3 regions of the Pseudomonas sp. HD57-3 genome follow, and region 1 is predicted to be linked to each of the others. Evidence: predicted binding sites of a transcription regulator. Region 1 holds the regulator's gene; each other region holds the start of a gene.
What was found. The regulator FliA, encoded in region 1, starts transcription of late flagellar genes. The targets are predictions, from matches to a motif close to CTAAAGTTTNNNNNNNNNNNGCCGNTAA.
Positions count from the first base shown of each region.

Region 2: the regulator FliA is predicted to act here: its motif matches at 3,120-3,147, upstream of AC0R79_RS25490 (methyl-accepting chemotaxis protein).
Region 3: the regulator FliA is predicted to act here: its motif matches at 7,437-7,464, upstream of AC0R79_RS24520 (flagellar protein MotY).

Region 1 covers NZ_CM148568.1:2,005,226-2,015,630, reverse strand. The annotation lists gene AC0R79_RS09090 (CheW domain-containing protein) at 1-416, opposite strand, end outside; gene AC0R79_RS09085 (ParA family protein) at 419-1,207, opposite strand; gene motD (flagellar motor protein MotD) at 1,251-2,141, opposite strand; gene AC0R79_RS09075 (flagellar motor protein) at 2,154-2,894, opposite strand; gene AC0R79_RS09070 (protein-glutamate methylesterase/protein-glutamine glutaminase) at 2,894-4,030, opposite strand; gene AC0R79_RS09065 (chemotaxis protein CheA) at 4,080-6,350, opposite strand; gene AC0R79_RS09060 (protein phosphatase CheZ) at 6,390-7,178, opposite strand; gene AC0R79_RS09055 (chemotaxis response regulator CheY) at 7,197-7,568, opposite strand; gene fliA (RNA polymerase sigma factor FliA) at 7,736-8,476, opposite strand; gene fleN (flagellar synthesis regulator FleN) at 8,473-9,303, opposite strand; gene flhF (flagellar biosynthesis protein FlhF) at 9,417-10,405, opposite strand, start outside.
Region 2 covers NZ_CM148568.1:5,627,084-5,637,488, reverse strand. The annotation lists gene AC0R79_RS25505 (CPXCG motif-containing cysteine-rich protein) at 1-8, shown strand, start outside; gene AC0R79_RS25500 (putative signal transducing protein) at 18-278, shown strand; gene AC0R79_RS25495 (SOS response-associated peptidase) at 315-938, shown strand; gene AC0R79_RS25490 (methyl-accepting chemotaxis protein) at 943-3,084, opposite strand; gene AC0R79_RS25485 (M48 family metallopeptidase) at 3,348-4,166, shown strand; gene AC0R79_RS25480 (TMEM165/GDT1 family protein) at 4,211-4,795, opposite strand; yybP-ykoY riboswitch at 4,883-5,007, opposite strand; gene AC0R79_RS25475 (class I SAM-dependent methyltransferase) at 5,047-6,045, opposite strand; gene AC0R79_RS25470 (2-hydroxyacid dehydrogenase) at 6,079-7,044, opposite strand; gene AC0R79_RS25465 (LysE family translocator) at 7,136-7,765, shown strand; gene AC0R79_RS25460 (AraC family transcriptional regulator) at 7,749-8,522, opposite strand; gene AC0R79_RS25455 (MFS transporter) at 8,607-9,791, shown strand; gene AC0R79_RS25450 (fatty acid--CoA ligase) at 9,939-10,405, shown strand, end outside.
Region 3 covers NZ_CM148568.1:5,417,884-5,428,288, reverse strand. The annotation lists gene argF (ornithine carbamoyltransferase) at 1-312, opposite strand, end outside; gene AC0R79_RS24560 (hypothetical protein) at 719-1,009, shown strand; gene AC0R79_RS24555 (molybdopterin oxidoreductase family protein) at 1,139-3,244, shown strand; gene grxD (Grx4 family monothiol glutaredoxin) at 3,342-3,683, shown strand; gene bfr (bacterioferritin) at 3,790-4,266, opposite strand; gene AC0R79_RS24540 (bacterioferritin-associated ferredoxin) at 4,466-4,684, opposite strand; gene AC0R79_RS24535 (peroxiredoxin) at 4,976-5,578, shown strand; gene rnt (ribonuclease T) at 5,653-6,327, opposite strand; gene pyrC (dihydroorotase) at 6,324-7,370, opposite strand; gene AC0R79_RS24520 (flagellar protein MotY) at 7,531-8,439, shown strand; gene AC0R79_RS24515 (argininosuccinate synthase) at 8,569-9,786, shown strand; gene AC0R79_RS24510 (hypothetical protein) at 9,946-10,405, opposite strand, start outside.

The sequences.
Region 1 (10,405 bases):
TCGACCAGCGGCGCAACCAGGGTCGGCTCGACCGGAGCTGGCGCAGGTGCTTCAGGTTCTGGCTCTGGAACTACCGGAACCGGAGGCGTTTGCAGAAGCTGGGTTTGCAGCAGCGGTGCGAGGGTCGAGACCACGCGCACCGGCTCAGGCTCTTTGATCAACGTCGCAGGTGCCTTCGCTACCACGGCGGCAGGCGCTGCAACCGGGGCGACCGGCCTAGCGGCTTTTTGCGCATCCCGGGCCTGCTCTTCAAGCACGGCGGCCTGGAATTCATCGAGCGCCGCAGCGGTCTCGACCACCTCGACCGGCGCTGCGATTTCCTGCTCGACCTCGTCCGGCACTTCCTGCAGCAAGCCGTCCAGATAGGACTGCAGCGCCAGTTGCGGCTTCGACGTCAGCTTGATCGGCCGATTCATGCTCAAGCCACCTGCGGAACGAGTTGCTGCGCCAGCAGATGCTTGAGCAGCGCGCGGTAAGCCAGCACGCCACGGCTCTTGCCGTCGAACTGCGAAGGGGTGACACCGGCACGACTGGCGTCGCGCAGACGGGTATCGACCGGGATGTAACCCTGCCAGATCTCGTCGGGGAATTTGTCGCGCAGCACGCGCAAGGTGCCCATCGACGCCTGGGTACGGCGGTCGAACAGGGTCGGCACGATGCTGAACGGCAGCGCCTGTTTGCGCGAGCGGTTGATCATCGCGAGGGTGTTGACCATACGCTCCAGGCCTTTGACGGCCAGGTGCTCGGTCTGCACCGGGATCACCAGTTGTTGACTGGCTGCCAGGGCGTTGACCATCAGCACGCCGAGCAACGGCGGGCTGTCGATGATCGCGTAATCGAAGTCCTGCCACAGCTGCGCCAGACTCTTGGCGATCACCAGGCCCAGCCCACTTTGCCCCGGCGACTGGCGCTCGAGGGTGGCCAGCGCAGTGCTCGACGGCAACAGGGAAATGCGTTCGTCGCTGGTCGACAACAGCAGTTGGCCCGGCAGGCCTTGCGGCACGCTGCCCTTGTGCAGAAACAGGTCGTAGTTGCTGTGTTCCAGGCTGTCGGGGTCGTAACCGAAATAGCTGGTCATCGAGCCGTGCGGGTCGAGATCGACCACGACCACGCGCTTGCCCGCCTCTGCCAGCAAACCGGCTAAAGCGATGGAAGAAGTGGTTTTACCAACACCACCCTTTTGATTGGCGACTGCCCAGACTCTCATTCAGATCGTTCCTCCCGGCCGGGATACTCGGCCGAGACATGGTTCAGCGTATTAATGCGGGCGACGGAGAATTGACGGCACTCTCGCGTCCCGGCGTCTTGACCGGGGTCGGTGCAGTTTGTGTGCCAGCACGCTTCAACGCGGCGTCCGGTTGCGCATGGGCGGTTCCGGTGCCGGTCAGGCTGCGACGCACATCGAGATTGCGCGACACCACCAGCACCACACGACGGTTCTTCGCCCGGCCTTCGGCGGTGGCGTTGTTGGCCACCGGCTGGAATTCGCCGTAGCCCACCGAGGCCATCCGGCCAGGGTTTACACCCTGCATCGCCAGCATGCGCACGATGCTCGCCGAACGCGCCGAGGACAGTTCCCAGTTGGTCGGGTACTGCGCCGTGCGGATCGGTTGATCGTCGGTGAAACCTTCGACGTGGATCGGGTTGTCGAACGGTTTGAGGATCGCCGCGACCTTGTCGATGATGTTGAACGCGATGTCGCTCGGCATCGCATCACCGCTGCCGAACAGCAGGCTGGAGTTGAGTTCGATCTCGACCCACAACTCGTTGCCACGCACGGTCATCTGGTTCGAGGAGATCAGATCGCCGAACGCGGCGCTGATGTCATCGGCAATGCTTTTCAGCGGATCGCTGGCCCCGGCGATGCCGGCATCGACCTGTTCGGCGTCCTTGACCAGCGGCTTGGCCGGGGTCACGGTCTTCGGTCGTTCTTCACCGATCGGGATCGGCTTGAGCGCGCGGTCGGAGTCGGTGAAGACCCCGATCAGCGCTTCGGAGATGATCTTGTACTTGCCTTCGTTGATCGACGAGATGGAGTACATCACCACGAAAAAGGCAAAGAGCAAGGTGATGAAGTCGGCGTAGGAAACCAGCCAACGTTCATGGTTTACTTGCTCTTCATGCTGGCGACGACGTGCCATGAGGTTAGTCCCTTAATCCATGAAGCCCTGAAGCTTCAACTCGATGGAGCGTGGGTTTTCACCTTCAGCGATCGACAAGATCCCTTCCAACAACATTTCGCGATAACGCGACTGTCGCAACGCGATTGACTTGAGCTTGGCAGCGACTGGCAACAGGATCAGGTTGGCACTGGCCACACCGTAGATGGTGGCGACGAACGCGACCGCAATACCGTTGCCCAGTTGCGACGGATCGGCCAGGTTGCCCATCACGTGGATCAGGCCCATTACCGCACCGATGATGCCGATGGTCGGCGCGTAGCCGCCCATGCTTTCAAACACTTTGGCCGCTTCGACATCGCGGGCTTCCTGAGTGTAGAAATCCACTTCGAGGATGCTGCGGATTGCTTCCGGCTCGGCGCCGTCGACCAACAGTTGCAGGCCTTTGCGCGAGTAGGCATCAGGCTCGGCATCCGCCACGCCTTCCAGGCCCAGCAGGCCTTCCTTGCGCGCGGTGAGGCTCCAGTTGACCACGCGGTCGATGCCGCCGGCCAGGTCCACACGCGGCGGGAAAAAGATCCAGGCCAGAATCTGCATGGCGCGCTTGAACGCGCTCATCGGCGATTGCAGCAGCGCGGCACCGATGGTGCCACCGAGCACGATCAGCGCTGCCGGGCCGTTGGCCAGCGCGCCGAGGTGACCACCCTCCAGGTAGTTGCCGCCGATGATGGCGACGAACGCCATGATGATCCCGATAAGGCTTAGAACATCCATCAGACGCATGCCTCGACGATGTGCTTGCCGATATCGTCCAGGCTGTACACCGCGTCGGCGAGGTCAGCTTTGACGATGGCCATCGGCATGCCGTAGATCACGCAACTGGCTTCGTCCTGAGCCCAGACCGTGCTGCCGCCCTGCTTGAGCAGGCGTGCACCTTCACGGCCGTCGGCGCCCATGCCGGTCAGTACGACCGCCAGAACTTTGTCACTGTATGACTTGGCTGCAGAACCGAAGGTGATGTCCACGCACGGCTTGTAGTTCAGACGCTCGTCGCCCGGCAGGATTTTCACCGCGCCACGGCCGTCGATCATCATCTGCTTGCCACCCGGTGCCAGCAGCGCCAGGCCCGGACGCAGGATGTCGCCATCCTCGGCTTCCTTGACGCTGATGCGGCACAGCTTGTCCAGACGCTCGGCGAAGGCCTTGGTGAAGGCCGCCGGCATGTGCTGGATCAGCACGATCGGCGCCGGGAAGTTGGCCGGCAACTGGGTCAGAACCCGTTGCAGGGCAACCGGGCCACCAGTCGACGTACCAATCGCCACGAGCTTGTAGTTTTTGCGTTTCGGGGCCGGCGACGAAGCACTGGCCGCTGGCGCGCGAGTCGGTGCAGGCGCAGGTGCCGGACGGGCCGGAGCGCTGTGACTGCCAAAGCTCGACGGCGCCGGCGCTGGGGTCGGCGCAGGTGCAGGTGCAGCGGCTGGTGCCGGCGCACTGTAGGCACTGAAACGACGGTTGCTGCGCGAGATGCTGTGAACCTTCTCGCACAGCAGTTGCTTGACCTTCTCCGGATTGCGGGAGATGTCTTCGAAATTCTTCGGCAGGAAATCCACCGCGCCGGCATCCAGCGCATCCAGGGTAACCCGGGCGCCTTCGTGCGTCAGCGAGGAGAACATCAACACCGGCGTCGGGCAGCGCTGCATGATGTGCCGCACGGCCGTGATGCCATCCATCATCGGCATCTCGTAGTCCATGGTGATCACGTCCGGCTTGAGGGCCAGGGCCTGATCGATCGCCTCTTTACCGTTGGTTGCCGTGCCGACAACCTGGATGCTCGGATCCGCTGAAAGAATTTCCGAGACGCGGCGGCGGAAAAAACCCGAATCGTCCACCACCAGGACTTTGACTGCCATAAACACTCCATTAGGTGCGGCGGGACGTTGTCGCCCCGCCGCCCCGGATTCAAATACGCCGTGCGGCGTAACGCTTGAGCATGCTCGGAACATCGAGAATCAGTGCAATGCGGCCGTCACCGGTGATGGTGGCGCCGGACATGCCCGGAGTTCCCTGGAGCATCTTGCCCAATGGCTTGATGACCACTTCTTCCTGGCCGACCAGTTGATCGACGACGAAGCCGATCCGCTGGGTGCCCACCGAAAGGATCACCACATGGCCTTCGCGCTGCTCTTCGTGAGCGGCGGAGCTGACCAGCCAGCGCTTGAGGTAGAACAATGGCAGCGCCTTGTCCCGCACGATCACCACTTCCTGGCCGTCCACCACGTTGGTGGTCGACAGGTCGAGGTGGAAGATTTCGTTGACGTTCACCAGCGGGAACGCGAACGCCTGATTGCCGAGCATCACCATCAGGGTCGGCATGATCGCCAGCGTCAGCGGCACCTTGATGACGATCTTCGAGCCCTGGCCCTTGGTCGAGTAGATGTTGATCGAACCGTTGAGCTGGGAAATCTTGGTCTTCACCACGTCCATGCCGACACCGCGGCCGGACACGTCGGAGATCTCGGTCTTGGTCGAGAAACCCGGGGCGAAAATCAGGTTGTAGCACTCGGTGTCGCTCAGGCGATCGGCGGCATCCTTGTCCATCACACCGCGTTTTACGGCGATGGCGCGCAGGACGTTCGGGTCCATGCCTTTGCCGTCGTCGGAGATCGACAGCAGGATGTGGTCGCCTTCCTGCTCGGCCGCCAGGATCACCTTGCCGCCACGGGCCTTGCCCGAAGCTTCACGTTCTTCCGGCGACTCGATACCGTGGTCGACCGCGTTGCGCACCAAGTGGACCAGCGGGTCGGCCAGTGCCTCGACGAGGTTCTTGTCGAGGTCGGTCTCTTCGCCCACCAGTTCCAGGTTGATCTCTTTCTTGAGCTGACGTGCCAGGTCGCGAACCAGACGCGGGAAGCGGCCGAAGACTTTCTTGATCGGCTGCATCCGGGTCTTCATGACGGCGGTCTGCAAGTCGGCGGTGACCACGTCGAGGTTCGACACGGCCTTCTGCATCGACTCGTCGCCGCTGTTCAGGCCCAGGCGCACCAGACGGTTACGCACCAGCACCAGCTCGCCGACCATGTTCATGATTTCGTCGAGACGCGCGGTATCCACACGTACGGTGGTCTCGGCTTCGCTCGCCGGTTTTTCCGGTGGTGGAGTCGCCGGTGCACGGGCCGGAGCCGGTGCCGCAGCGGCAGCCGGTTTGGCCGGTTCGGCTTTCGGCTCAGGCGCTTTTGCAGCAGGTTTTGCCGCAGCGGCCGGGGCCTTCGCAGCAGGTGTTGCAACAGCCGAAGCATTGCCAGCAGTCACGACGGCACCGGTGGCGACGTCAGTGAACTTGCCTTTGCCATGCAGATCGTCGAGCAGCGATTCGAACTCGTGATCGCTGATCAGATCGCTACCGGCCGCAGCCGCTGCCGGAGCAGCCGTCGCAGGAACCGAAGCAATTGCCGATTCCAGTGCATCGACGGCAAAGTTGCCCTTGCCGTGCAACTGATCGAGCAAGGCTTCGAATTCGTCGTCGGTGATGTCCGAGCTGTCGCCCGCCGCCGGAGCAGCCGGTGCAGCAGCGGCCGGAGCCACAGCGTCGGCCGCGAACTGGCCTTTGCCATGCAACTGGTCGAGCAGCGACTCGAACTCCGCGTCGGTGATTTCATCGCTGGCCGCTTCGGTGGAAGCAGGTGCAGCGGCAGCCGCCGGGGCTTCGGCTTCGGCCTTGACGGCGTTCAGCGAGTCCAGCAACTGTTCAAATTCGTTATCGGTGATGTCACCCGAATCGCCTTCGACGACCAGTTCTTCGATCATCTCGGCAACAGGCGAAGCCGGGGCTTCATCCGCCGATTGCGGTTCGGCCAGACGCGCCAGGGCGGCCAGCAGTTCCGGGGTGGCGGCGGTGATCGGGCTGCGATCGCGGACTTCGCTGAACATGCTGTTCACCGCGTCCAGCGCTTCGAGCACCACGTCCATCAGTTCTGCATCGACGCGTCGTTCACCCTTGCGCAGGATGTCGAACACGTTTTCGGCGATGTGACAGCACTCCACCAGCTCGTTGAGCTGAAGGAAGCCGGCGCCCCCTTTTACAGTGTGGAAACCGCGAAAAATTGCGTTGAGCAGATCTGCGTCATCCGGGCGGCTTTCCAGCTCGACCAGTTGTTCGGACAGTTGCTCAAGAATCTCGCCGGCCTCAACCAGGAAATCCTGAAGGATCTCTTCATCGGCGCCGAAGCTCATTAATGGGGTGCTCCTACAGGTCTAAAAACCCAAAAAAACTCAAAATCCAAGGCTGGATAGCAAATCGTCCACATCGTCCTGACCGGACACAACGTCTTCTCGTTTATCGGCATGAATCTGCGGACCTTCACCCTGCGAGAGATGTTTTTGTGGATCTTTTTCAGCAAGCATCGCCGCACGGTCATGTTCGATGCCCGCAAAGCGGTCCACCTGGCTGGCCATGAGCACGAGCTTGAGCAGGTTGCTTTCGACTTCGGTGACCAATTGGGTCACGCGCTTGATCACCTGGCCTGTGAGGTCCTGGTAATCCTGGGCGAGCAGAATGTCGTTCAGATTGCTCGACACCGCGCGGTTGTCCGCGCTGCTGCGTGCCAGAAAACCGTCGACCCGGCGCGCCAGTTCACGGAACTCTTCAGCCCCGACCTCACGGCGCATGAAGCGGCTCCAATCGGCGCTCAAGGCCTGGGCTTCGTCAGCCAGGCCATTGACCACAGGGGTCGCGCTTTCCACCAGATCCATGGTGCGGTTGGCGGCAGCTTCGGTCAGTTTGACCACGTAGCCCAGGCGCTCGGTAGCGTCGGTGATTTGCGACACTTCCTCAGCCTGCGGCATGTGCGGATCGATCTGGAAATTGACGATCGCACTGTGCAGTTCACGCGTGAGCTTGCCCACTTCCTGGTACAGGCCACGGTCACGGGTCTGATTGAGCTCATGGATCAGTTGCACAGCGTCGCCGAACTTGCCTTTTTCAAGGCTCTCGACCAGTTCGACCGCGTGTTTTTTCAGGGTCGACTCAAAATCGCCCTGTGAAGATTCGTTATGCTCCATAGCTCCCCCGCGCGTTCATCAGCCGATGCGTTCGAAAATCTTCTCGATTTTTTCTTTCAACGCCTGGGCCGTGAAAGGTTTGACCACATAGCCGTTCACGCCGGCCTGGGCCGCTTCGATGATCTGCTCGCGCTTGGCTTCAGCGGTCACCATCAGCACTGGCAGGTGCTTGAGCTTTTCATCGGCACGGACGTGGCGCAGCAGGTCGATACCGGTCATGCCAGGCATGTTCCAGTCGGTCACCAGAAAGTCGATGCTGCCGCTGTTGAGCACCGGAATGGCAGTGGTGCCATCGTCGGCTTCAACGGTGTTGGTGAACCCGAGATCACGCAACAGGTTCTTGATGATCCGCCGCATCGTTGAGAAGTCATCAACGATGAGGATTTTCATGTCTTTGTTCAATTCGACCTCCAAGCAGTCTTAAACGCGCCCAGCACCTGGACGCGCCATTTCAATCAATCCGGCAAAACACTCGATGACTGTCTGGAGCACAACAGAGCAAGACCGGTGCCGTTCACCACCGCACCAGCCTCGTTCGCAGTGTCCCCACACTGCCTTCAGCGCGCTCGCCACTCCCCCAAACGCCCCCGCAAGCGGGCCGCGCACTGGCTGTGTAACTGGCTGACCCGCGATTCACTGACGCCAAGGACTTCACCGATCTCCTTGAGGTTCAGCTCTTCGTCGTAGTACAGCGCCAACACCAGTCGCTCACGCTCCGGCAAATTGGCAATCGCGTCCGCCAGCGCGGCCTGGAAACGTTCGTCTTCCAGATCGCGCGACGGCTCCAGATGAGCACTGGCGCCATCCTCGTGCAGCCCTTCGTGTTCGCCGTCCTGCAACAGGTCGTCGAAACTGAACAGCCGGCTGCCCAGGGTGTCGTTCAAAATCCCGTAGTAATCGTCGAGACTCAATTGGAGTTCGGCCGCAACTTCGTGATCTTTAGCGTCACGGCCGGTTTTAGCTTCAATCGAGCGAATCGCGTCGCTGACCATACGGGTATTGCGGTGAACCGAGCGTGGCGCCCAATCCCCCTTACGGACTTCATCGAGCATCGCACCGCGGATCCGGATGCCCGCGTACGTTTCAAAACTGGCGCCCTTGCTGGCGTCGTATTTGGTCGAGACTTCGAGCAGGCCGATCATCCCGGCCTGGATCAGGTCTTCAACCTGCACACTGGCCGGCAATCGCGCCAGCAAGTGGTAGGCGATGCGTTTGACCAGTGGCGCGTAACGCTCGATCAGCTCGTACTGCGCGTCACGCGCCGACTTTTTGTAAAGGTTCATACCGCTGGCGGTCATAGCACAGGTCCTGCCGTTTGCTGCACGAGGCGCTCGACGAAAAATTCGAGGTGGCCGCGCGGGTTGGCGGGCAGCGGCCAGGTGTCGACCTTCTGTGCGATCGCCTTGAACGCCAGTGCGCACTTGGAACGCGGGAAGGCTTCATAGACCGCACGCTGCTTCTGCACCGCCTTGCGCACGCTTTCGTCGTAGGGCACCGCGCCGACGTATTGTAGGGCGACGTCGAGGAAGCGATCCGTGACCTTGGTCAACTTGGCGAACAGATTGCGACCTTCTTGCGGGCTCTGGGCCATGTTGGCCAGGACGCGGAAGCGGTTCATGCCGTAATCGCGGTTGAGCAGTTTGATCAGCGCGTAGGCGTCGGTGATCGAGGTCGGCTCGTCGCAGACCACCAGCAACACTTCCTGGGCCGCGCGAACGAAACTGACTACCGAGTCACCAATACCCGCAGCGGTGTCGATCACCAGCACGTCGAGATTGTCGCCGATGTCGCTGAATGCCTGAATCAGGCCGGCATGCTGGGCCGGGCTCAGGTGAACCATGCTCTGGGTGCCGGAAGCGGCGGGCACGATGCGGATTCCGCCGGGGCCTTGCAACAGCACGTCGCGCAGCTCGCAGCGGCCTTCGATCACGTCGGCCAGGGTGCGTTTGGGTGTGAGGCCCAGCAGAACGTCGACGTTCGCCAGCCCCAGGTCGGCGTCCAGCAGCATGACCCGACGGCCAAGCTCTGCCAGCGCCAGGGACAAGTTCACTGACACATTAGTCTTGCCGACGCCACCTTTGCCGCCGGTCACCGCGATCACCTGTACGGGATGCATGCTGCCCATGTTATTTCTTTACCTTGTCTTGCATAGACGGAGGCCACATTACTGGCTGCGCGTTCACAACCGGAACAATGCATGGCAGACCATCGATGTAGGTACAAAAACGGTTCATTACCTCAGCCAACCTGCTTGGTCGGACTGTGGTAGATATCAGCGAACATGTCAGCCATGGCTTCTTCGCTGGGTTCTTCCTGCATTTGCACACTGACGGCGCGGCTGACCAGTTGATGACGGCGCGGCAGATGCAGATCATCCGGAATACGCGGCCCATCGGTCAGGTAGGCGACCGGTAGTTCGTGACTGATCGCCAGGCTCAGCACTTCGCCAAGGCTGGCCGTCTCATCCAGTTTAGTCAGGATGCACCCGGCCAGCCCGCAACGCTTGTAACTGTGATAAGCGGCGGTTAGAACCTGTTTCTGGCTGGTGGTTGCCAGCACCAGATAATTTTTCGACCGAATGCCACGACCGGCCAGACTTTCCAGCTGCATGCGCAGGGCAGGATCGCTGGCTTGCAGGCCGGCGGTATCGATCAGCACCACGCGTTTGCGCAGCAGTGGATCCAGCGCCTGCACCAGGGACTGGCCCGGATCGACGTGGGTCACCGAAACGTTAAGGATGCGGCCCAGAGTCTTGAGCTGCTCCTGCGCGCCGATACGGAAACTGTCCATGCTCACCAGCGCGATGTTCTGCGCGCCGTACTTGAGCACGTAACGGGCGGCCAGTTTGGCCAGCGTGGTGGTTTTGCCCATGCCGGCAGGACCGACCATGGCAATCACCCCACCCTCTTCCAGCGGCTCGACTTCCGGTACGGCAATCATCCGTGCCAGGTGCGCCAGCAGCATGCGCCAGGCCTGACGCGGTTCGTCGATCTCGGTGATCATCGACAGCAGATCACGGGACAGCGGGCCGGACAAACCGATGCGTTGCAGACGACGGTACAGATTGGCCTGGGCCGGACGGCTGCCTTGCAGCTGGTTCCAGGCCAGAGTGCCGAGTTGCACTTCCATCAGTTCGCGCAGGCTGTTGAGTTCGAAACGCATCGAGTCCAGAGCACGCGGGTCGACGCCAGCGGAAACCGCTGCAGGCGCCGGTGCCGGACGGGCCG
Region 2 (10,405 bases), 2.9 Mb from region 1:
ACGATTGAGGCGCGCTCATGCAGCGAATCTACGAGCCGGAAAACCTGATGGAAGGCGAAATGCTCAAGGGCATGCTCGCCAGCGAGGGCATCGAGGCGCATCTGGTCGGGCGCGATCTGCTGGGCGGCACGGGCGAGTTGCCGATCTTCGGTCTGCTGGGCCTGTCGGTCGATAACGACCAGGCCGAATACGCCCGCGAGTTGATCAGTGCGTACAATGCCGCGCTGCCGCTGCCCGGCGATGAACCGGACAGCTATCCCGGGACGCTGGTCTGTTAGGCTGGCGTTCGTTTTATTTGTGAGTCGTGCTGCCCCATGTGTGGACGTTATGCCCTGTTTCGCTGGAACCGCGATTTCGCGAACCTGCCAGGTTTTCCTGCCGATCAGCAGGCGCAGTGGAACATTTCCCCCAACGATTCGGTGTTGATGCTGCGCGCCGAACCCGACGGCCAGCGCACGCTGGCCCGTGCCCGTTGGGGGCTGACACCGCCGTGGCTGACCGACATGTCGCGCACGCCGGCCCACGCCCGGGCCGAAACCGTCGCCGAACAGCCGATGTTCCGTGAAGCCCTGCGCCTGCGCCGCTGCCTGCTGCCGGCCAACGGTTTCTACGAATGGCGCGGCAACGTGCGCAAACGCCCGTACTGGCTGACGCCGGGGGAAGGTGCTTCGTTGTTTTTTGCGGCGATCTGGGAAGCGTATCCGGTGCAGGAGCAGGTGTGGCTGAGCACGGCGGTGATCACTCAGTCGGCGGCCAGTCAGCGCCGGCCGTTGATTCTCGATGAGGCGGGGCAGGCGGCGTGGCTTGATCCTGAAACGCCGTTGCATGTCCTGCAGGGTTTGCTCGCCAGCGAACCCGCCGCCTTGCGCGAGCGGGTGCTGGCGAATCTGGTCAATGATCCGAAGCTCAACGGGCCGGAGTGCCTGACTCCGGCCTGATCGGTCAGACCTTGAACTGATTGATCAACCGCCGCTGTTGCTCCGCCAGTTTGGTCAAATCGGCACTCGCCGAACTCGATTCATCCGCACCACCCGCCACCTCATTGGCCACCTGACCGATATTGATCACGTTACGGTTGATGTCGTCGGCCACCGCGCTCTGTTCCTCGGCGGCGCTGGCGATCTGGGTGTTCATGTCGTTGATCACCGATACCGCCTGAGTAATGGTCTCCAGCGCTTCGGCTGCCTTGGCCGCGTGCTGCACGCTTTCGTCGGTGCGGTTCTGGCTGTCCTCCATGACCCGCACCACATCGCGGGTGCCCTGTTGCAGTTGCTGGATCATGCTCTGGATTTCTTCGGTGGCCTTCTGGGTTTTCTGCGCCAGGTTGCGCACCTCGTCGGCCACCACCGCAAAACCACGTCCTTGTTCACCAGCGCGGGCCGCTTCGATCGCCGCGTTGAGGGCCAGCAGGTTGGTCTGCTCGGCGATCCCGCGAATGGCGATGAGGATCGCGTTGATGTTTTCGCTGTCCTTGGCCAGGGTCTGCACCACGTCCACGGCCTTGCCGATTTCCACGGCCAGCACGCCGATCGAATTCGACGTATCGCGCACGATTTGCATGCCCTGGCTTGCCGCCTGATCAGCGTGGCTGGCGGCTTGTGCAGCCTGGGTCGCGTTACGCGCCACGTCTTGCGCGGTGGCGGTCATTTCCTGCACGGCGGTGGCGACCTGATCAATCTCGGCCATTTGTTTCTGAATGCCGATATTGGTGCGGATTGCGATGTCCGCGGTGTGCTCCGAGGAATCGCTGACGCTCTGTACCGACGACACCACCTGCGTGATCATCCCCTGCAGTTTGGCGAGGAAGGTATTGAAGCCTTTGGCGATTGAACCGAGTTCGTCTTTGCGGTCACTGGTCAAACGACGGGTCAGGTCACCTTCGCCCTGGGCAATGTCATCGAGCATGGTCACCATTTGTTTGAGCGGGCGGGCGATGCCGTGGCCCACCAGCCAGATCACCAGCAGGCCGAGGCCGGCAATGATCAGACCGACCATGGCCATGCCGAAGGTGTCGGATTTGCGCTGGGCGTCGAGGTCGCCTTGGAGCTTTTGCAGGTCAGCCATTACCGCGTCGAGCGGCAGTTGCAGCATCAGCGTCCAACGCGCGTCGGTCTGGCCGATGCCGAACGGCAGGTACAACTCGATCCGGCCTTGCTCTTTATTGACGGTGTAAGTCACTTCGCCGCGCTTGAGATTGGCCATGTTGGAGATCTGTTGCGCGTCGAGAATGTCGCTGACTTTCTCGCCGAATTTGCTCGGATCCTTGGTGTAGGCGACGATCCGGCCATTGCCGCCGATCAGGGCCATTTGCCCGGCGCCGCTGTACAGTTTCTGGTTGGCGCCCAGGAGCATTTCCTGGATGAAGTTCACCGACAGGTCGGCGCCGACGATGCCCTGGAAGGCGCCGTTGAGCATGATCGGTTCAATAAAGGAGGCGAGCATGACGATCTTGTCGCCGACCTTGTACGGGGCGGGATCGATCACGCAGGATTTCTTGGTTTCTTTCGAGCACAGGTAGTACTCGCTGGCGCGCACGCCGGTGGACAGGACTTTCTGGTCGTCGACGTCTACCAGTTTGTCCAGGCCCAGGGTGCCGTCGTCGTTGCGGAACCACCACGGCAGGAAACGTCCGTTGGCGGCGTCGATGCCGACCACACTGGTGCCGACGTAGGCCGAATCGTTGTGGTCGAGTGCGTTCTTTTCCCAACCGATGTAGGTGCCGAGAATCTTCGGGTTCTTCTCGACGTTTTCCTTGATCAGGCTGATCAGTTGCTCACGGCTGACGGTCAGTCGCGGCTGACCATCGGCGGCCGGCGTGCCGAGCAGGGCGTTGACGCGTACCAGTCCGCCGGCAATCAGCAACGGTGCTTCCAGTTCGCGCTGGATCTGGCTGACCTGGGTCTGTGCCAGCGACGTCAGGCGCTGTTCGATGACTTGCTCGAACTGGGCCTGGGTCCGTTGCTGGACCATTTCCTGTGTGCGGGCACCGGAGAACAGCGCGTACAGCACCAGCGCGGCGACTACGCTGAGTACGATGGCGCCGGCCAGGGCGGCCACGGAAAACTGGATCGACTTGAACTTCATGGGAGCTCCGCACGCGAGAGGACGTCTGCGCTGCTGTATCGGCAGCCACTATTGCGCCATGAGGTGCGGAGCAAGTAATTGCAGTCGGATGTCGCAAATGGATCAGTGCGCGACGCAGTTGCAGCGGGCGCGGCGGTGGATGTGAATTTTTTCCTGCAGGGCTGGCGTACGTGTTCTGAAAACAGGTGCAACACGTCCGTTGTATCTGGCGTCGATACAATTACCCGCCTAGGATACGCGGCAGGTTTTCAGGGAGCTTTTGAATGAACAAGACATTGGTTGTAAGTGCACTGAGCGCGGCGCTGTTGCTGGCCGGTTGTCAGTCGGTCAACACCACCAGCGGCGGTGCCGTGGGCGTGGAGCGCAAGCAGTACATGTTCAGCATGCTGTCCTCGCAAGAGGTCGACCAGATGTATGCCCAGTCCTATCAGAAGACCGTGGGCGAGGCGTCCAGCAAAGGCGTGCTGGACAAGACCAGCAATGACGCCAAACGCATTCAGGCCATCGCCAACCGGCTGATCGCCCAGGCACCGAATTTCCGTCCGGATTCGGCGCAGTGGAAATGGGAAGTGAACCTGATCAAGAGCGACGAGCTCAACGCCAACTGCGGTCCTGGCGGCAAGATCATTTTCTACACCGGGCTGATCGACAGCCTGAAACTCACCGACGATGAAATCGCCGCGGTCATGGGCCATGAAATCGCTCACGCCTTGCGCGAGCACGGACGTGAAGCCATGTCCAAGGCCTATGGCATCGAAATGGCCAAGCAGGGCGCCGGTGCGTTGCTCGGCCTGGGGCAGGACAGCCTGGCGCTGGCCGACACCGTGGCCAACTACGGCATGACGCTGCCCAACAGCCGCGCCAACGAGAACGAGGCCGACCTGATCGGTCTGGAACTCGCCGCGCGTGCCGGGTACAACCCGAACGCCGCCATCACTCTGTGGGAGAAGATGAGCAAGGCCTCTGAAGGCGCGCCGCCGGAGTTCATGAGCACTCACCCGTCTTCCAGCAGCCGCACGGCTGCGTTGCAGGCGGCGATTCCGAAGGTCATGCCGCTTTACGAGAAAGCGCCCAAGTCCTGAAGCCATGATCGCTCCCGCACTCGGTGCGGGAGCGATCTGCCGGATCAAACCCAGCCGCTGCTCTGCATCGCCTTGTACACCGCGACGATCGCCAGGATCAGGAACGCCGAGGCGGCCAGTCGACGGATCAGGGTCAGCGGCAGTTTCTCTGCTGCGAAATTCCCCGCCAGTACCACCGGCACGTTGGCGATCAGCATGCCCGCCGTCGTACCGATGATTACCAGCCACAGCTCCGGGTATTGCGCCGCCAGCATTACGGTAGCGATCTGGGTCTTGTCACCGATTTCCGCGAGGAAGAACGCAATCAGCGTGGTCAGGAATGGCCCGAACTTGCGGGCGGTGCTGGCTTCATCGTCGTCCATCTTGTCCGGCACCAGCGTCCACAGGGCGGTGGCGGCGAAGCTCGCGGCGAGAATCCAGTGCAGGACCGAATCGGAGAAGAAGCTGCCGAACCAGGCGCCGACCGCACCGGCTGCCGCGTGGTTGGCCAGGGTCGCAGCCACGATACCGGCAATGATTGGCCAGGGTTTGCGGAAGCGAGCGGCGAGAATCAGCGCGAGCAGTTGCGTCTTGTCGCCGATTTCGGCCAAGGCAACGATTGCGGTGGGAACGAGTAACGAGTCCAGCATCAGGATTTCCTAAGGGGCGGGTCGACACGGCTATGACACGTACAACCTTCCCGCCCCGGGTAAGGTGTGCGTGTCATAGGTCTTGTCAAACCCTGCGATCCGTCTGGTGCGGACGCTTGGGTCGCATACGCCATGATCTGAGGATCAAGTATGTTGACGTATGCCGGACGAGCTTGGCGCTCGTGGGAGACTACTCCCCTAGGACGGAGCGGATTCTGCCTAGGCAGAATCCATTCGGCAAGTGCTAATTTTCAGCCGCGCTTGGCCCGGTAAATCCGGAAACCATTGCCTTCGGCCTTGATCGCGCAGACCCCGAGATGCTCTTCGATCAGCGGCTGATACTTGAGGAAGCTGTTGGCAACCAGGCGAAGTTCGCCACCGTTTTTCAGATGTTTTGCCGCTTTTCGCAGCAAGTTCTCGGTAGCGAAATAATCGGTGTGCACGCCGACATGGAACGGTGGGTTGCTCAGAATTGCGTTCAAACCCATCGGCGCGGCGTCGATGCCGTCACCGGTCAATACTTCGGCTTCCAGACCGTTGGCCGCCAGGGTCAGACGGCTGCTGGCGGCAGCGAAGGCATCAACGTCGAGCAACGTGACCTGATTGTGCGGGTAACGACGCTTGACCGCCGCACCGAGTACGCCGGCGCCGCAACCGAAGTCCAGCAGATGACCGCTCGGCAGTTTGTCCAGGTGCTCCAGCAGCAGGGCGCTGCCGCGATCCAGTCGGCCATGGCTGAACACGCCCGGCAGGCTGATGACTTTCAACGGGCCTTCGGCCAGCGGCAGTTCGTAAGTCTGCGCCAGGCTTTCCAGCGGTTTGGCTTCCGGCGCGTTGGCCACGGTCACTTGCCACAACTGGCAATGGCGCGCGCTGTCGAGCTTGCGCGGCTTGCCGAACGGGTTGAGTTGCTTGGATGCGCCTTCGATACCACTGCGTTTCTCCCCGACCAGATACACCTCACGCCCGGCCAGACGCGAAGCCACGGCATTGAGGATGTAATCGGTCAGATCCTTGGCCTTGGGCAGGAACACCACGGCGTTGGTGAATTCGCGTTCCGGCACGTTCACGCCAAAATGGCTGCGGCCTTCGAAGCGCGCATCGAGCGCGGCCTGATCGCCGGCGTGCCAGCACCAGCCAAACGCATCGGGCAGACGCCCCAGCAGATCATCGGCAGGTAAACCGGCCAGCAACACCGAACCCTGGAATAACTCGGCCTGACGAAGCAGTACTTCACTGCGCGGATCCATAACTGCTCCTGTGAAAAAAAGTGCCGCAGTTTATCAACTGACGACCCGCAGCGCCTTACCGCTGTAGAACGCCTGGGTGTTTTCGACCAGTTGGCCAACGATCCGCTGCCGCGCTTCGCGGCTGCCCCAGGCGTTGTGCGGGGTGACGATCAGGCGCGGGATGTCGGCGGCGAGCAGCGGATTGCCGTGGGTCGGTGGTTCGACGCTCAGTACATCGGTGGCCGCGCCGCCCAGATGACCGCTGCGCAAGGCGTCGGCCAGGGCCTGTTCGTCGATCAGCCCGCCCCGGGCGGTGTTGACCACGAACGCGCCGGGTTTCATCGAGGCGAGTTCGCGAGCACCGATGAAATGCCGGGTGTGTTCGTTGAGCGGGCAGTGCAGGGTGAGGGCGTCGATCTGTGGCAACAGTTCTTCCAGCGGCAATCGATCCGGACGGGCCGGGCGCCCCGGAATCTGCCCCAGCAGCACGCGCATGCCGAAGGCTTCGGCCAGACGCGCGACCGCGCCGCCGAGTTCGCCGTGTCCAAGCAAGCCAAGGGTTTTGCCTTCCAGTTCGACAATCGGGTAATCCAGCAGGCAGAACTGTTTCGCCTGCTGCCAGCGGCCTTCGCCGACGGCTTTTTGATAATCGGCCAGGCGCGTGGCGAGGTTGAGCAGCAGCATGATCGTGTGCTGCGCCACCGACGGCGTGCCGTAACCCTGGCAGTTGCACACCGTGATGCCGTGGGCGCGGGCGGCGGCCAGATCGACGTTGTTGGTGCCGGTGGCGGTGATCAAGATCAGTTTCAACTGAGGGTTGGCGGCCATGGCGGCGGCGTCGATCAGGATCTTGTTGCTGATCGCCACGGTCGCCCCTTGCAGGCGTTCGCTCACTTGCGCAGGCAACGTCTGGGCGAACAGTTGCAGATCGCTGAAGCAGTCACGCAAAGGGCTCAGATCGAGATCGCCAAGATCCAGCGACGGGTGATCGAGGAATACGGCGCGGTGGGCGTTCGTCATCAACTGTACCTGTTGTGCTTTGAAGGGAAGGCGTAATCTGCCGAGCCTACCAGATGAAACAACTCGTTACGCTTGGCCGAAAGGAGCCCCCATGTACTGGACCGAATTCTTGACCGTTGCCCTGATTCACCTGCTGGCCGTCGCCAGCCCCGGTCCTGATTTCGCCGTGGTGGTGCGCGAAAGCGTGACCCACGGGCGACGCGCGGGGACTTGGACCGCGTTGGGCGTGGGCACGGCGATTTTCCTGCACGTCGGTTATTCGCTGCTGGGGATCGGCCTGATCGTTTCCCAATCGATTGTGCTGTTCAACGCCCTGAAATGGGCGGCGGCCGCGTACCTGCTGTACATCGGCTTCAAGGCCCTGCGTGCGCAACCGGCGAAAACCGTGACCGATGATCTGCACAAAGAAGCCGGCGAACGCACCGCCCGTGGCGCCTTCACCTCGGGTTTCGTGACTAACGGCCTGAACCCGAAAGCCACGCTGTTCTTCCTGTCGCTGTTCACCGTGGTGATCAACCCGCACACCCCGCTGGCAGTCCAGGCCGGTTACGGCATTTATCTCGCCGTCGCGACCGCCACCTGGTTCTGCCTGGTGGCCATGCTGTTCAGCCAGCAGCGCGTGCGCGCCGGTTTCGCCCGCATGGGCCACTGGTTCGACCGCACCATGGGCGCGGTGCTGATCGCCATCGGCGTGAAACTCGCGTTCACCGAGATGCATTGATCGAGCGAAGCTGATTCAGGGCGTTGAGGTACTCCCGGGGATTGTCCCCGAGCAAACGGCGAAACATCGCGCTGAACGCCCGCGCGCTGCCGTAACCCAGATCCCGCGCCACGCTCTGCACGCTGTCCCCGGCGAGCAGGCGGGGCAGGGCTTCCATCAGGCGCAGTTGCTGGCGCCAGGCATTGAAATTCATCTTCAGTTGTTGCTGGAACAGCCGCGCCAACGTGCGTGAGCTGGCGCCGACCTGCTGCGCCCAGTCTTCCAGGGTGTTGGGATGATCCGGCGTGCGTAACAGCGCCAGGCAAATGCCTTGCAGGCGCCGGTCAGTGGGCATCGGGATGTGCAGCGGCAGATTTTCGAGGCTGGCGAGTTCTTCCAGCATCAGTTGCTGGATCAGCGGATTGTCGGCATGCGGCGGGCCCTGCACCGCACGCAGGATCAGTTCGCGCAGCAATGGCGTGACCGCCAGCACACAACAGTTGCGCAGGCTGGCCGGCGCCAGTTCGGGGGCGATGAACAGTGAACGCATCTGCACATCGCCGGACATGAAAATCTCGTGGGCGACTTCGGGCGGAATCCACACCGCCCGACTCGGCGGAAGCACCCAGGCACCTTGCGCCGTCACCAGCCGCATCACTCCGCTCACGGCATAAAGCAATTGCGCCTCGCGGTGCAGGTGCAGCGGCTGGTGCGAGCCGTCCAGATAGTCCCGGGGATAGGCACTGACCGGTCCGTGTTCGAAATGGCTGATCAACATGTCGGATTCGATGACTTGGTTGGCATAAATGCGCTTTCCGGTCACCTTAGCATGAGCGCTCACTACAACGTAAAGCGTGCCGTCATGAACCAGTCCAGAAACGTCATTCGCTACATCAACGCCGCCCATGTGATCGATCACATGTTCATGCTGATTTTCCCCGCCGCCGTGCTTGGCATGACCCAGGCTTTCGCCCTCGACTACGCCGCGCTGATCGGCCTGTCGCTGGGCGGCTTCATCGCGTTCGGCGCGTGTTCGCTACCGGCCGGCTGGCTGGGGGATCACTGGAGCCGGCGGCAAATGATGCTGGTGTTTTTCTTCGGCATCGGTGCCTCGGCAATCTTCACCGGTCTCAGTAACAGCCCGACGATGCTGGTCATCGGCCTGACCCTGATCGGCATTTTCGCCGCGATCTATCACCCGGTCGGCACGGCGATGCTGGTGGCCTATGCGCAGAATCGCGGGCGCGAGATCGGTATCAACGGCATGTGGGGCAACCTCGGGGTCGCGTTCTCCGCGCTGATCACCGGGCTGCTGGTGGCGCAGTTCGGCTGGCGCTCGGCGTTTCTGATACCCGGTGCCGTGGCAATCGTGCTGGGGATCGGTTTTGCCTTGCAGGTGCACGAGGAGCCGATCCCCAAGCGCCCGCACACCGCGCTCAAAGGCGCAGGCGGCCAGCGTATTTCGATGGTCATGGTGTTCGGCGTGTTGGCTCTGGCCACGGCCACCGGGGGGGTGGTGTTCAACGCCACCACCATGACCTACCCAAAATTGTTTCAGGACCGCTTGCATGATCTGTTCGCCTCGCCGCAAACCCTCGGTGTGGTGGTCAGTCTGGCTTACGCCTTCGGTGCGATTGCGCAGTTGAGCATCGGCCGGGTGTTGCACCGCGCCAGCCTGAAGTGGCCGTTTATCGCGCTGACGTTGTGCCAGGCGCCGTTGCTGTTCGCCCTGGCTTATGTCGATGGCTGGGCGGTGATCGCCGTCGGGGCGGCGTTCATGTTCGTGGTGTTCGGCCAGGTGACGGTGAACGATTCGATGGTCGCCAACTTCGTTGCGCCGCAATGGCAGTCGCGGGTGTTTGCCTTGCGTTACTGTTTATCGTTCGGTGCCAGTGCGACGGCGATTCCGCTGATTTCTTATGTCGAACCGCGCCATGGCTTTGTGGGGCTTTACCTGATTCTCGCGGGTTTTGGCGCTTTGACTTTCCTCGCTGCGGTGGTTTTCCCACGTACGCCTTCCGAAGCGGCTGTAGGGCAAACGGCCTGATCGGTGACGAATACCGGCAAATGCTGGCGCAAAGCTAGCATTTGTACGGCTCTGCAAATCATTCCTTTGGCTGATTTGGCTGACGTATAAGGGTTCTAGAGTACGAAACTCCAAAGCCAACACCGTGCAGTCAGAAAAGGGATTCTTATGTTGCAGACTCGCGTTATTCCGCCCGCCGAAGGGGCGTACCAGTATCCACTGCTGATTAAACGGCTGCTGATGTCGGGCGCCCGTTACGAGAAAACCCGCGAGATCATCTATCGTGACCAGCTGCGCTACAGCTACCCGACGCTGATCGAACGGGTCGCGCGGCTGGCCAACGTGCTGACGGCGGCCGGCGTCAAGGCCGGTGACACCGTGGCGGTGATGGACTGGGACAGCCATCGCTACCTGGAGTGCATGTTTGCGATCCCGATGATCGGCGCGGTGATTCACACGATCAATGTGCGCCTGTCGCCGGAGCAGATCCTCTACACCATGAACCACGCCGAGGACCGCTTTGTGCTGGTCAACAGCGAGTTTGTCGGGCTGTACCAGGCCATCGCGCCGCACCTGACCACGGTGGAGAAAACCCTGCTGCTGACCGATCTGCCGGAAAAAACCGCCGATCTGCC
Region 3 (10,405 bases), 3.1 Mb from region 1:
ACGGATCATCACCGCGTCGAGCATGCTCGACATGACGATGGCGCAGTCGCCGATCGGCTCGCCACGGCCCAGCTGGGTGTCGCGCGGCGACAGGAAGATCGCCTGGCCGCCGAGCTGGATCATGCCGGCCTCGAAGGAGATCCGGGTACGGGTCGAGGATTTCTCGAAGATCATCCCCAGGACGCGGTTTTTCAGAGGCTCGAACAGTACGCCGCGGTTACGCAGGTCCTTGAGCTCAACGCCTCGACGGATCACGCTGACCAGCTCTTCGGGCGTGCAATCCATCAGGGAGAGAAAGTGCCTTGCGCTCATCATTGACTACCTTTTTGCTACAAACCGCAGATGCTCAAAGCCTTGTTTATCGGAACAACGGGCGAGACCTGCGGCGTAAGCCGCACGGGGGCGACGAAATAGGGGAAGGCGCGATATTGACACTAAATGTCGCGTTTTTCCAATAGGCTACGGTTTTTGCAGAAATGTGACGGGGTTAGAACAGTGCGAACACTGTGATTTCCGGTCAGTTTTCGAGGGGGCAGCGAAGCATTTGTACACTGGCCTCACCGGGCTTGGCAATCAGGCGCGGCGGGGATGGCACAGCTCTGGTCGGTTTGCGACCGTTGAGCCACCGGTTCGCTTGGTCGGATGCGCAGGTTGAAACATTTGCTAAAGCAAAGTGCTGGGTTATAAATAAATCACGAGCGACGCAGGAAGCCTCCGCATGGAATCGAAAGAAAAACTGTTAATGGAACTGCTGGGCCACACGGCACGCTCATTGACCCACCTCACCGCCTCGATGACCTCGATGTCCTTCGAACTGCTGCGCAGCGATGACGACGTGGTCAAGGCCGCCAGCCGGCAGATGATCGACCGCATGGCGACCATCAGCGCCGGACTCGACGAGCATTGGCGACTGATCGGCGAACTCACCGGCGTCCACGTCGCCCACGAGCAGATCGAGACCATCCAGGAAATCCAGCTGGCCGCACCGCCTCAGCTTCCGGCGAACTGACGCGTCTATCGGCGGGCCTGATGGCCGCCGATTCACAAGACGAACGTCGCTGGCGCTGCACCGGGTCGCGGGCCATAGTTTTGTTCCCGCAGGCGTGATTGCCTGCCCAGAACAAGACAGAGACTGGCCATGACCAAGACTCTCCATCACCGTGCCTGCCACCTGTGTGAAGCCATCTGCGGCTTGACCATCGAAACCACCGAAACCGACGGCCAGGTGCAGATCACCTCGATCAAGGGCGACGCCCTGGACACGTTCAGTCGTGGCCACATCTGCCCCAAGGCCGTGGCGCTGCAAGACATCCAGAATGATCCGGATCGCCTGCGCCAGCCGATGCGCCGGGTCGGCAGCGAATGGCTGCCCATCGAGTGGGAAGAAGCGTTCGAACTGGTCGCCGAAAAACTCTCGGCGATTCAGGAGCGTCATGGGCAGAACGCGGTCGCCGTGTATCAGGGCAACCCCAGCGTGCATAACTACGGGCTGATGACCCACAGCAATTACTTCCTTGGCCTGTTGAAAACCCGCAACCGCTATTCGGCGACGTCGGTCGATCAACTGCCCCATCACCTGACCAGCTACCTGATGTACGGCCACGGCCTGCTGCTGCCGATTCCGGACATCGATCACACCGACTTCATGTTGATCCTGGGCGGTAATCCGCTGGCGTCCAACGGCAGCATCATGACTGTGCCGGATGTGGAGAAGCGTCTGAAGGCGATCCAGGCCCGGGGCGGCAAAGTGGTGGTGGTCGATCCGCGGCGCAGCGAGACGGCGGCGATGGCCGACCAGCATTTGTTCGTGCGCCCCGGCGGCGATGCGGCGTTGTTGTTTGGTGTGCTCAACACGCTGTTCAGCGAAGGGCTGACGTCTGACAGTCATTTGCCGGTGGACGGTCTGGACGACGTGCGCGCGGCGGTGGCGGGGTTCACCGCCGAGGCCATGAGCCCGTTGTGCGCGGTTCCTGCCGCACAGATCCGCCAACTGGCCCGGGACTTCGCCGCCGCGCCAAGCGCTGTTTGCTACGGCCGGATGGGCGTTTCCACTCAGGCCTTCGGCACGCTGTGTCATTGGGTCGTGCAGTTGATCAATCTGGTGACCGGCAATCTCGACCGCGTCGGCGGTGCCTTGTGCACCGAGCCGGCGGTGGATCTTGTGGCCTCGACTTCGGGCGGGCATTTCAACAAATGGCAGAGCCGCGTGTCCGGGCGCCCTGAGTACGGCGGCGAATTACCGGTCTCGGCGTTGGCTGAAGAAATGCTCACCGAAGGCGAGGGGCAGATTCGCGCGCTGATTACCGTGGCTGGCAATCCGGTGTTGTCCACGCCCAACGGCCGGCAACTGGAGCAGGCGCTGGACGGGCTGGAGTTCATGGTCAGCGTCGATCTGTACATCAACGAAACCACGCGCTACGCCGACCTGATCCTGCCGTCGACCTCGGCGCTGGAGAACGATCACTACGACACCACCTTCAACCTGTTCGCGGTGCGCAACGTCACCCGTTTCAACCGGGCAATCCTCGCCAAACCCGAAGGGGCGCTGCACGACTGGGAAATTTTCGTCGGCCTGGCCAAGGCCTTTGCCGCGAAGACGGGCAAGGAACTGAAGCCGACGATGGCGCCGGCGAAGATGATCGACATGGGATTGCGCATGGGCTTGTATGGCGATGCATCCGAGCAAAAATTGTCGCTTGCGACGCTGTTCGATCATCCGCACGGTGTTGATCTGGGAGCGCTCAAACCCAACCTGACATCTCGATTGAAGAGCGCCAATCAACGAGTTCAGGCAGCGCCGCCGGAAATCCTGGCCGACCTTGCGCGCTTCGCCGCGTTGCAGGCGCCCGCCGCCGATGAGCTGTTGATGATCGGCCGCCGCCATGTGCGCAGCAACAATTCGTGGATGCACAATTACCATCGACTGGTGAAGGGCAAGCCGCGTCATCAGCTGTTGATGAACCCGGACGATCTCGCCAGTCGCGGGCTCAGTGACGGTCAGCTTGTGCGGGTCAGTTCGCGGGTCGGGCAGATCGAGGTCGAAGTGCTGGGCAGTGCGGACATGATGAAGGGCGTGGTCAGCCTGCCGCACGGTTGGGGTCATGCTCGGCCGGGTGTGCAGATGGCGATTGCCAGCGGTCAGCCGGGTTCCAGCGCCAATGACCTGACCGATGAATGCCAGCTCGACGAGCTGTCAGGCAACGCGGCGCTCAATGGCGTGCCGGTGACGGTGGCGGCGGCTTGAGCAAGTCTGTCGGGGAGACCGAGCAGGGCGCTCTGGATTCCGTTACAATGCGCCACCGTGCCGACCCATGAGTCGGAAAGTTCAGCCGAGGTGCTCCATGGATATCATCGAAACGATTAAAGAGCAGATTGCCAACAACACCATTCTGCTTTACATGAAAGGCTCGCCGAATGCCCCGCAGTGTGGCTTCTCCGCGAAAGCTGCGCAGGCCGTGATGGGCTGTGGCGAGAAGTTCGCCTACGTCGACATCCTGCAGAACCCGGAAATCCGTGCCAACCTGCCGAAGTACGCCAACTGGCCGACTTTCCCGCAACTGTGGGTCGGCGGTGAACTGGTCGGCGGCAGCGACATCATGGCTGAAATGTTCGCCAACGGTGAGCTGCAGACTCTGGTCAAGGAAGCATCCGCCAAGGCTGCTGCGGCCAAGTCCGAAGCCTGATTGGCTTCTTTCCGGATTTCGGCGAGTCTGAAGTCCGGGCAATAAAAAGCCCCGCCTCTCGAAAGAGGGCGGGGCTTTTTAGTGTCTCGAGTTTAGCGTTGGCTAATTACTCGTCTTCGCCCATCTGCGATTGCAGATAGTTCTCAAGACCGACTTTATCGATCAGGCCCAGTTGGGTTTCCAGCCAGTCGATATGTTCTTCTTCGGATTCAAGGATGTCTTCGAGCAGTTCGCGGCTGCCGAAGTCACCGACGGATTCGCAGTGGGCGATGGCGACTTTCAGGTCGGCATGGCCGGTCTTCTCGATACGCAGGTCGCACTCCAGCATTTCCTTGGTGTGCTCGCCGATGTGCAGCTTGCCCAGGTCCTGCACGTTCGGCAGGCCTTCGAGGAACAGGATGCGCTTGATCAGCTTGTCCGCGTGCTTCATCTCGTCGATGGATTCTTTGTACTCGTGCTTGCCGAGCTTGTTCAGGCCCCAATCTTCATACATGCGCGCATGCAGGAAGTACTGATTGATCGCGACCAGCTCATTGGCAAGGATCTTGTTGAGATGCTGGATGACTGTTACGTCGCCTTTCATGATGGGAGTCCTGCCCTAAGTAGCGGTATATAAGGCAGAGTTTGAGCTTGGTATTTATAAGTGTCAAACCTAAGTTATTGAATAATAAATGAAAATTAATCGGAATAAGAATGTTTGTGTTCCGCGTCTAGACGCTAAGCAGTTGATTTTCAGGCATAAAAAAACCGGACATAAGTCCGGTTCTTCGAATTCGGGATAATTACGCGGCGGTAAATTCTGCCGGGTAGGGGATCGCAGCCTGGGCGGTTTGCAGCTTGGTCAGGGTTTCGCGAACCACTTCCTTCGCCAGGCACGCACATTTGCCGCATTGGCTGGCTACGCCGGTGGCCTGACGAACTTCTTTATAGCTGCAGCAACCTTCATAGATCGCTTCGCGGATCTGTCCGTCGGTGACGCCAGTGCAGAGGCAAACATACATAAGTGAGAACCGTCGCTGGTTGTGACTCAATTGCGATGGATCTTAATGTTAACGAGAATGATTGTCAAAGTGCTTTCCCAGTGGTTTTCATCGCCAACGCCTGTGACTGACGAACGGTGGTACATGGCCGGATGCCAGCCGGGATTTCGCGAAAAACCTTTAAGGACAGTCGAAAAACGCAGTGTATGATGGTCGGCCCTTGCGAAGGGGGTTCGTGTCACAGGGCTGTCGCCTGAGGGTGGCAGGCTGGCCCGAACCCTGAACTTCAAGTTTCTACACCAGGAGATATCAATGAGCGTACTCGTAGGCAAACAAGCCCCTGACTTCACCGTCCCGGCCGTACTCGGCAATGGCGAGATCGTTGACAGCTTCACCCTGTCCTCGGCCATCAAAGGCAAATACGGCCTGGTGTTCTTCTACCCGCTGGACTTCACCTTCGTCTGCCCGTCCGAGCTGATCGCTCTGGACAACCGCATGGCCGACTTCAAGGCACGCAACGTAGAAGTGATCGCCGTGTCGATCGACTCGCACTTCACCCACAACGCCTGGCGCAACACCCCGGTCAACAATGGCGGCATCGGCCAGGTGAAATACACCATGGCTGCCGACATGAAGCACGACATCGCCAAGGCCTACGACGTTGAGTCCGAAGGCGGCGTGGCTTTCCGTGGCGCGTTCCTGATCGACGACAAAGGCGTTGTCCGCTCGCAGATCGTCAACGACCTGCCGCTGGGCCGTAACATGGAAGAGCTGATCCGTCTGGTCGACGCGCTGCAATTCCACGAAGAGCACGGCGAAGTCTGCCCTGCCAACTGGAAAAAAGGCGACAAAGGCATGAACGCTTCGCCAGAAGGCGTTGCGGCTTACCTGACCGAGAACGCTGCTGCCCTGTAAGGCGCAACGTCGAGGTACAAAAAAACCGGCCCATGTGGCCGGTTTTTTCATGCTCGGAAGAAAACCGACGAGTATCAGTCGTCGAAGTCTTCCCAGCCGCCCATCTGTTTCCAGCGGTTGACGATGCCGCAGAACAACTCGGCCGTCTTCTCGGTGTCGTAGCGCGCGGAGTGCGCTTCACGGCCGTCGAAGTCGATGTCGGCTGCCTGACAGGCCTTGGCCAGTACGGTTTGACCGTACGCCAGACCGGCGAGGGTCGCAGTGTCGAAGCTGGAGAACGGGTGGAACGGATTGCGCTTCATGTCCAGCCGCGCGACGGCGGCGTTGAGGAAGCCCAGGTCGAAGCTGCTGTTGTGGCCGACCAGAATCGCCCGCTTGCAGCCGTTGGCCTTCAAGGCCTTGCGCACGCCGCGGAAGATGTCGGTCAGCGCTGTTTCTTCGCTGACGGCCATGCGCAACGGGTGATCGAGCTTGATCCCGGTGAACTCCAGTGCCGCCGCTTCAACGTTGGCGCCTTCGAACGGCTCGACGCGGAAGAAGTAGGTGTGATCCGGGTAGACGAAACCCTTTTCATCCATGGCGATGGTGGTCGCGGCAATCTCCAGCAGAGCGTCGGTGGCCGAGTTGAAGCCACCGGTTTCTACGTCGACGACAACCGGCAGGTAGCCGCGAAAGCGTGCTGCCATTGGATGGCGCGAACCGCCGCCACCTTGACCGTCCAGTTCGTCGTCGAAATGGTCTTCACTCACGCGTGTTCCTCCAGCAGGCGCCAGCGCAGTTTTTCACCGGCGCGCAGCGGGATAACGGTCAGCTCGCCGAAAGGCAGGCTGGTCGGGGCGGTCCATTCGTCACGAACCAGGGTGATGCGATCGGTGTTCGCCGGCAGGCCGTAGAAACGCGGGCCGTTGAGGCTGGCGAAGGCTTCGAGCTTGTCCAGCGCATTGCGTTGTTCGAAGGCTTCGGCATACAGCTCGATGGCGGCGTACGCGGTGTAGCAGCCGGCGCAGCCGCAGGCGGCTTCCTTGGCGTGCTGGGCGTGCGGCGCCGAGTCGGTACCGAGGAAGAACTTCGCGCTGCCGCTGGTGGCGGCGTCGAGCAGGGCTTCCTGGTGCGTGTTGCGCTTGAGGATCGGCAGGCAGTAGAAGTGCGGCCGAATCCCGCCTACCAGCATGTGGTTGCGGTTGTAGAGCAGGTGATGCGCGGTGATGGTCGCGCCGACGTTGGCCGAAGCCTCGTTGACGAACTGCACGGCATCACCGGTGGTGATGTGTTCGAACACCACTTTCAGCGTCGGGAAACGCTCGACCACGCGGCGCATGTGCTCGTCGATGAAGATTTTTTCGCGGTCGAACACATCGACGTCGCCACGGGTGACTTCACCGTGGATCAACAGCGGCATGCCGACTTCGGCCATGGCTTCCAGCGCCGGGAAAATCTTGTCGATGCTGGTGACCCCGGAATCGGAGTTGGTGGTGGCTCCGGCCGGGTACAGCTTGGCGGCGTGCACGAAACCGCTGGCCTTGGCCTCACGGATTTCTTCGGGCTGGGTGCGGTCGGTGAGGTACAGCACCATCAGCGGCTCGAAACGACTGCCGGCCGGGCGGGCAGCGAGAATCCGCTGGCGATAGCCGTCGGCTTCAGCGGCGTTGCGCACCGGAGGTACCAGGTTGGGCATGATGATGGCGCGACCAAAGGTGCGCGCGACATCCGCAACGGTATTGGTCAACACGGCACCATCGCGAAGATGAATGTGCCAGTCGTCGGGACGCAGCAGGGTCAGGCGGTCGGACATGAGGGGATTCCAGGCGGGTCAAACTGAGGCGAATGCTACCGGAAAAGACTCTTGCAGGCACTCGCTATCAAGTTTTGCGACGAGCGTCCGATATCCCATAGGTATGCCGTAAAGATGTATGTCTCGGTCTTTTTTGTTGTAGAAGCCAATGGAGCCTCCCGTGCGCCAGCGATATTTAGCCTTGCTCAGTGTGTTTGCCAGCCTTCCCGCGATGGCACTGACCTACCAGACCCGTCTGGAGAACATTGAGTGGACGGTCGAGGGCGACAAGTTCGAGTGCCGTCTGACGCAGCCGATCACCGACTTCGGCTCGGGGCAATTCGTGCGCAAGGCCGGCGAGCAGGCGACCTTTCGCCTGAACGCCTACAACGCCATGCTCGGCGGCGGGTCGGCGACCTTGCTGGCGGCGGCTGCGCCGTGGCAGCCGGGACGTGGCGACATCAACCTGGGCACGGTTCGACTGGGCAGCGGCAACGTGCTGTTCAACAGTTCTCAGTCCCAGGCCGGGCAACTGATCAGTGGGCTGATGGACGGTCGCAGCCCGGTGGTACGCCGGGCATCGGGCGATGGTCGGGTGTCGGAAGTGCGCCTGTTGCCGGTCAAGTTCAGCAAGGCGTTCAATGACTATCAGACCTGCGTGGCGAAACTGCTCCCGCAGAATTTCGATCAGGTCAAACAATCGCAGATCGGCTTCCCCGGCGAGGGCATCGAACTGGACGCCGCCGCCAAGGCCAAGCTGCAAGTGATGCTCGAGTACATGAAGGCCGATCCGACGGTCAATCACATCGAACTCGACGGCCATTCCGACAACAGCGGCAATCGCCTGACCAATCGCGAACTGTCGCGTCGCCGCGCGCTGGCGGTGGTCGACTTCTTCAAGGCCAATGGCATCCAGGAATCGCAGATCACCGTGCGTTTCCATGGTGAGCGTTATCCTCTGGTGCCGAACACCAATGCCGCCAACCGGGCCAAGAACCGCCGGGTCAACGTGCACCTGGCGCGGGTGGCACCGACGACTGCTCCGGCACCTCAGGCCAGCACGCCTGCCAACACTGCGGCGACTTCCTGACCTGCCGGTCATCGTCGCCCTCTCGACAGATTCTGTCGCTTTGTCGTCTTAAGCTGTCGCGCCTCTGTAAATTATCGCGTTTGAGCGGTAGACTCCTCGGCTTTCCGTAGAACCCCGTGGAGTGATGGCATGGCGGACGTAAACAAGGTCGTTCTGGCGTATTCCGGCGGCCTGGACACTTCGGTGATCCTCAAGTGGCTGCAGGATACTTATAACTGTGAAGTCGTGACCTTCACCGCTGACCTGGGTCAGGGCGAAGAAGTCGAGCCGGCTCGCGCCAAGGCGCAGGCCATGGGCGTCAAAGAAATCTACATCGACGACCTGCGCGAAGAATTCGTGCGTGACTTCGTGTTCCCGATGTTCCGCGCCAACACCGTTTACGAAGGCGAGTACCTGCTGGGTACTTCCATCGCGCGTCCGCTGATCGCCAAGCGTCTGATCGAAATCGCCAACGAAACCGGCGCCGACGCCATTTCCCACGGCGCGACCGGCAAGGGCAACGACCAGGTCCGTTTCGAACTGGGTGCCTACGCACTCAAGCCAGGCGTGAAAGTGATCGCCCCTTGGCGCGAGTGGGACCTGCTGTCCCGCGAGAAACTGATGGACTACGCCGAGAAGCACGCGATCCCGATCGAGCGTCACGGCAAGAAGAAATCCCCGTACTCGATGGACGCCAACCTGCTGCACATCTCCTATGAAGGCGGCGTGCTGGAAGACACCTGGACCGAGCACGAAGAAGACATGTGGCGCTGGACCGTCTCCCCGGAGAAGGCTCCCGACACCCCGCAGTACCTGGAACTGACCTACCGCAACGGCGACATCGTCGCGCTGGACGGCGTTGAAATGACCCCGGCCACCGTGCTGGCGACGCTGAACAAGATCGGTGGCGAGCACGGCATCGGCCGTCTGGACATCGTCGAGAACCGTTACGTCGGCATGAAGTCCCGTGGCTGCTACGAAACCCCGGGTGGCACCATCATGCTGCGCGCTCACCGCGCCATTGAATCGATCACCCTGGACCGCGAAGTCGCTCACCTCAAAGACGAGCTGATGCCGAAGTACGCCAGCCTGATCTACACCGGTTACTGGTGGAGCCCTGAGCGTCTGATGCTGCAACAGATGATCGACGCCTCCCAGGTCAACGTGAACGGCGTCGTGCGCCTGAAGCTGTACAAGGGCAACGTGATCGTGACCGGCCGCAAGTCCGACGATTCGCTGTTCGACGCCAACATCGCGACCTTCGAAGAAGACGGCGGTGCCTACAACCAGGCCGACGCGGCGGGCTTCATCAAGCTCAACGCCCTGCGCATGCGCATTGCTGCCAACAAGGGCCGCAAGCTGTTCTGAGTCCTTCGGGCCTGATGTAAAAAAACGGCCTTGTCGTAGTGACAAGGCCGTTTTTTTTGCACTTTTCCTTTGACTTGATCGATATCGGTCAACGTTACTGTCCTCATCGGCTGTACATCGTGCGTTGCGTGGATGTCTTGCCCCGCGTTTTATCCCCTTTCAAATCTTTCCCAATACAGATGTGGTCAACGAATGCGTGTCGTAGATAATACAGAACGTTATTCCTTGGCTTCTCTTTGTTTGTTTGGCCAAAGTTTCGATATTGTCCTTAAGTAAAATATCTGACACAGCGTCGGTCAAAAACAGGAATAACCTCAGCGAATGCTTGTTTGGATGTGGGAATTTTTCCAATAGCACTTCTATTCCCGAACTCGTGTGTATCTGCCGAATGTCGATGATGTACACCCTGTCCAACGGTCTGGGTAGTTTGATAGCGTGTAATTCGACGTTTGGTTGAGTGGGAGAAGTCTCGGTTGGAAGAGTGATTTCTTCTTCGAACGCCTTGAGGAAGTTCTTGTCGCTGTCGAAGTCTGATGGAGCATACAGAGAGCGATAGTTGAAGTTCAGCGTGACGAAGAACAGAAATAACAAGTAGAACGGAAAGCTGATCAGAAACCAG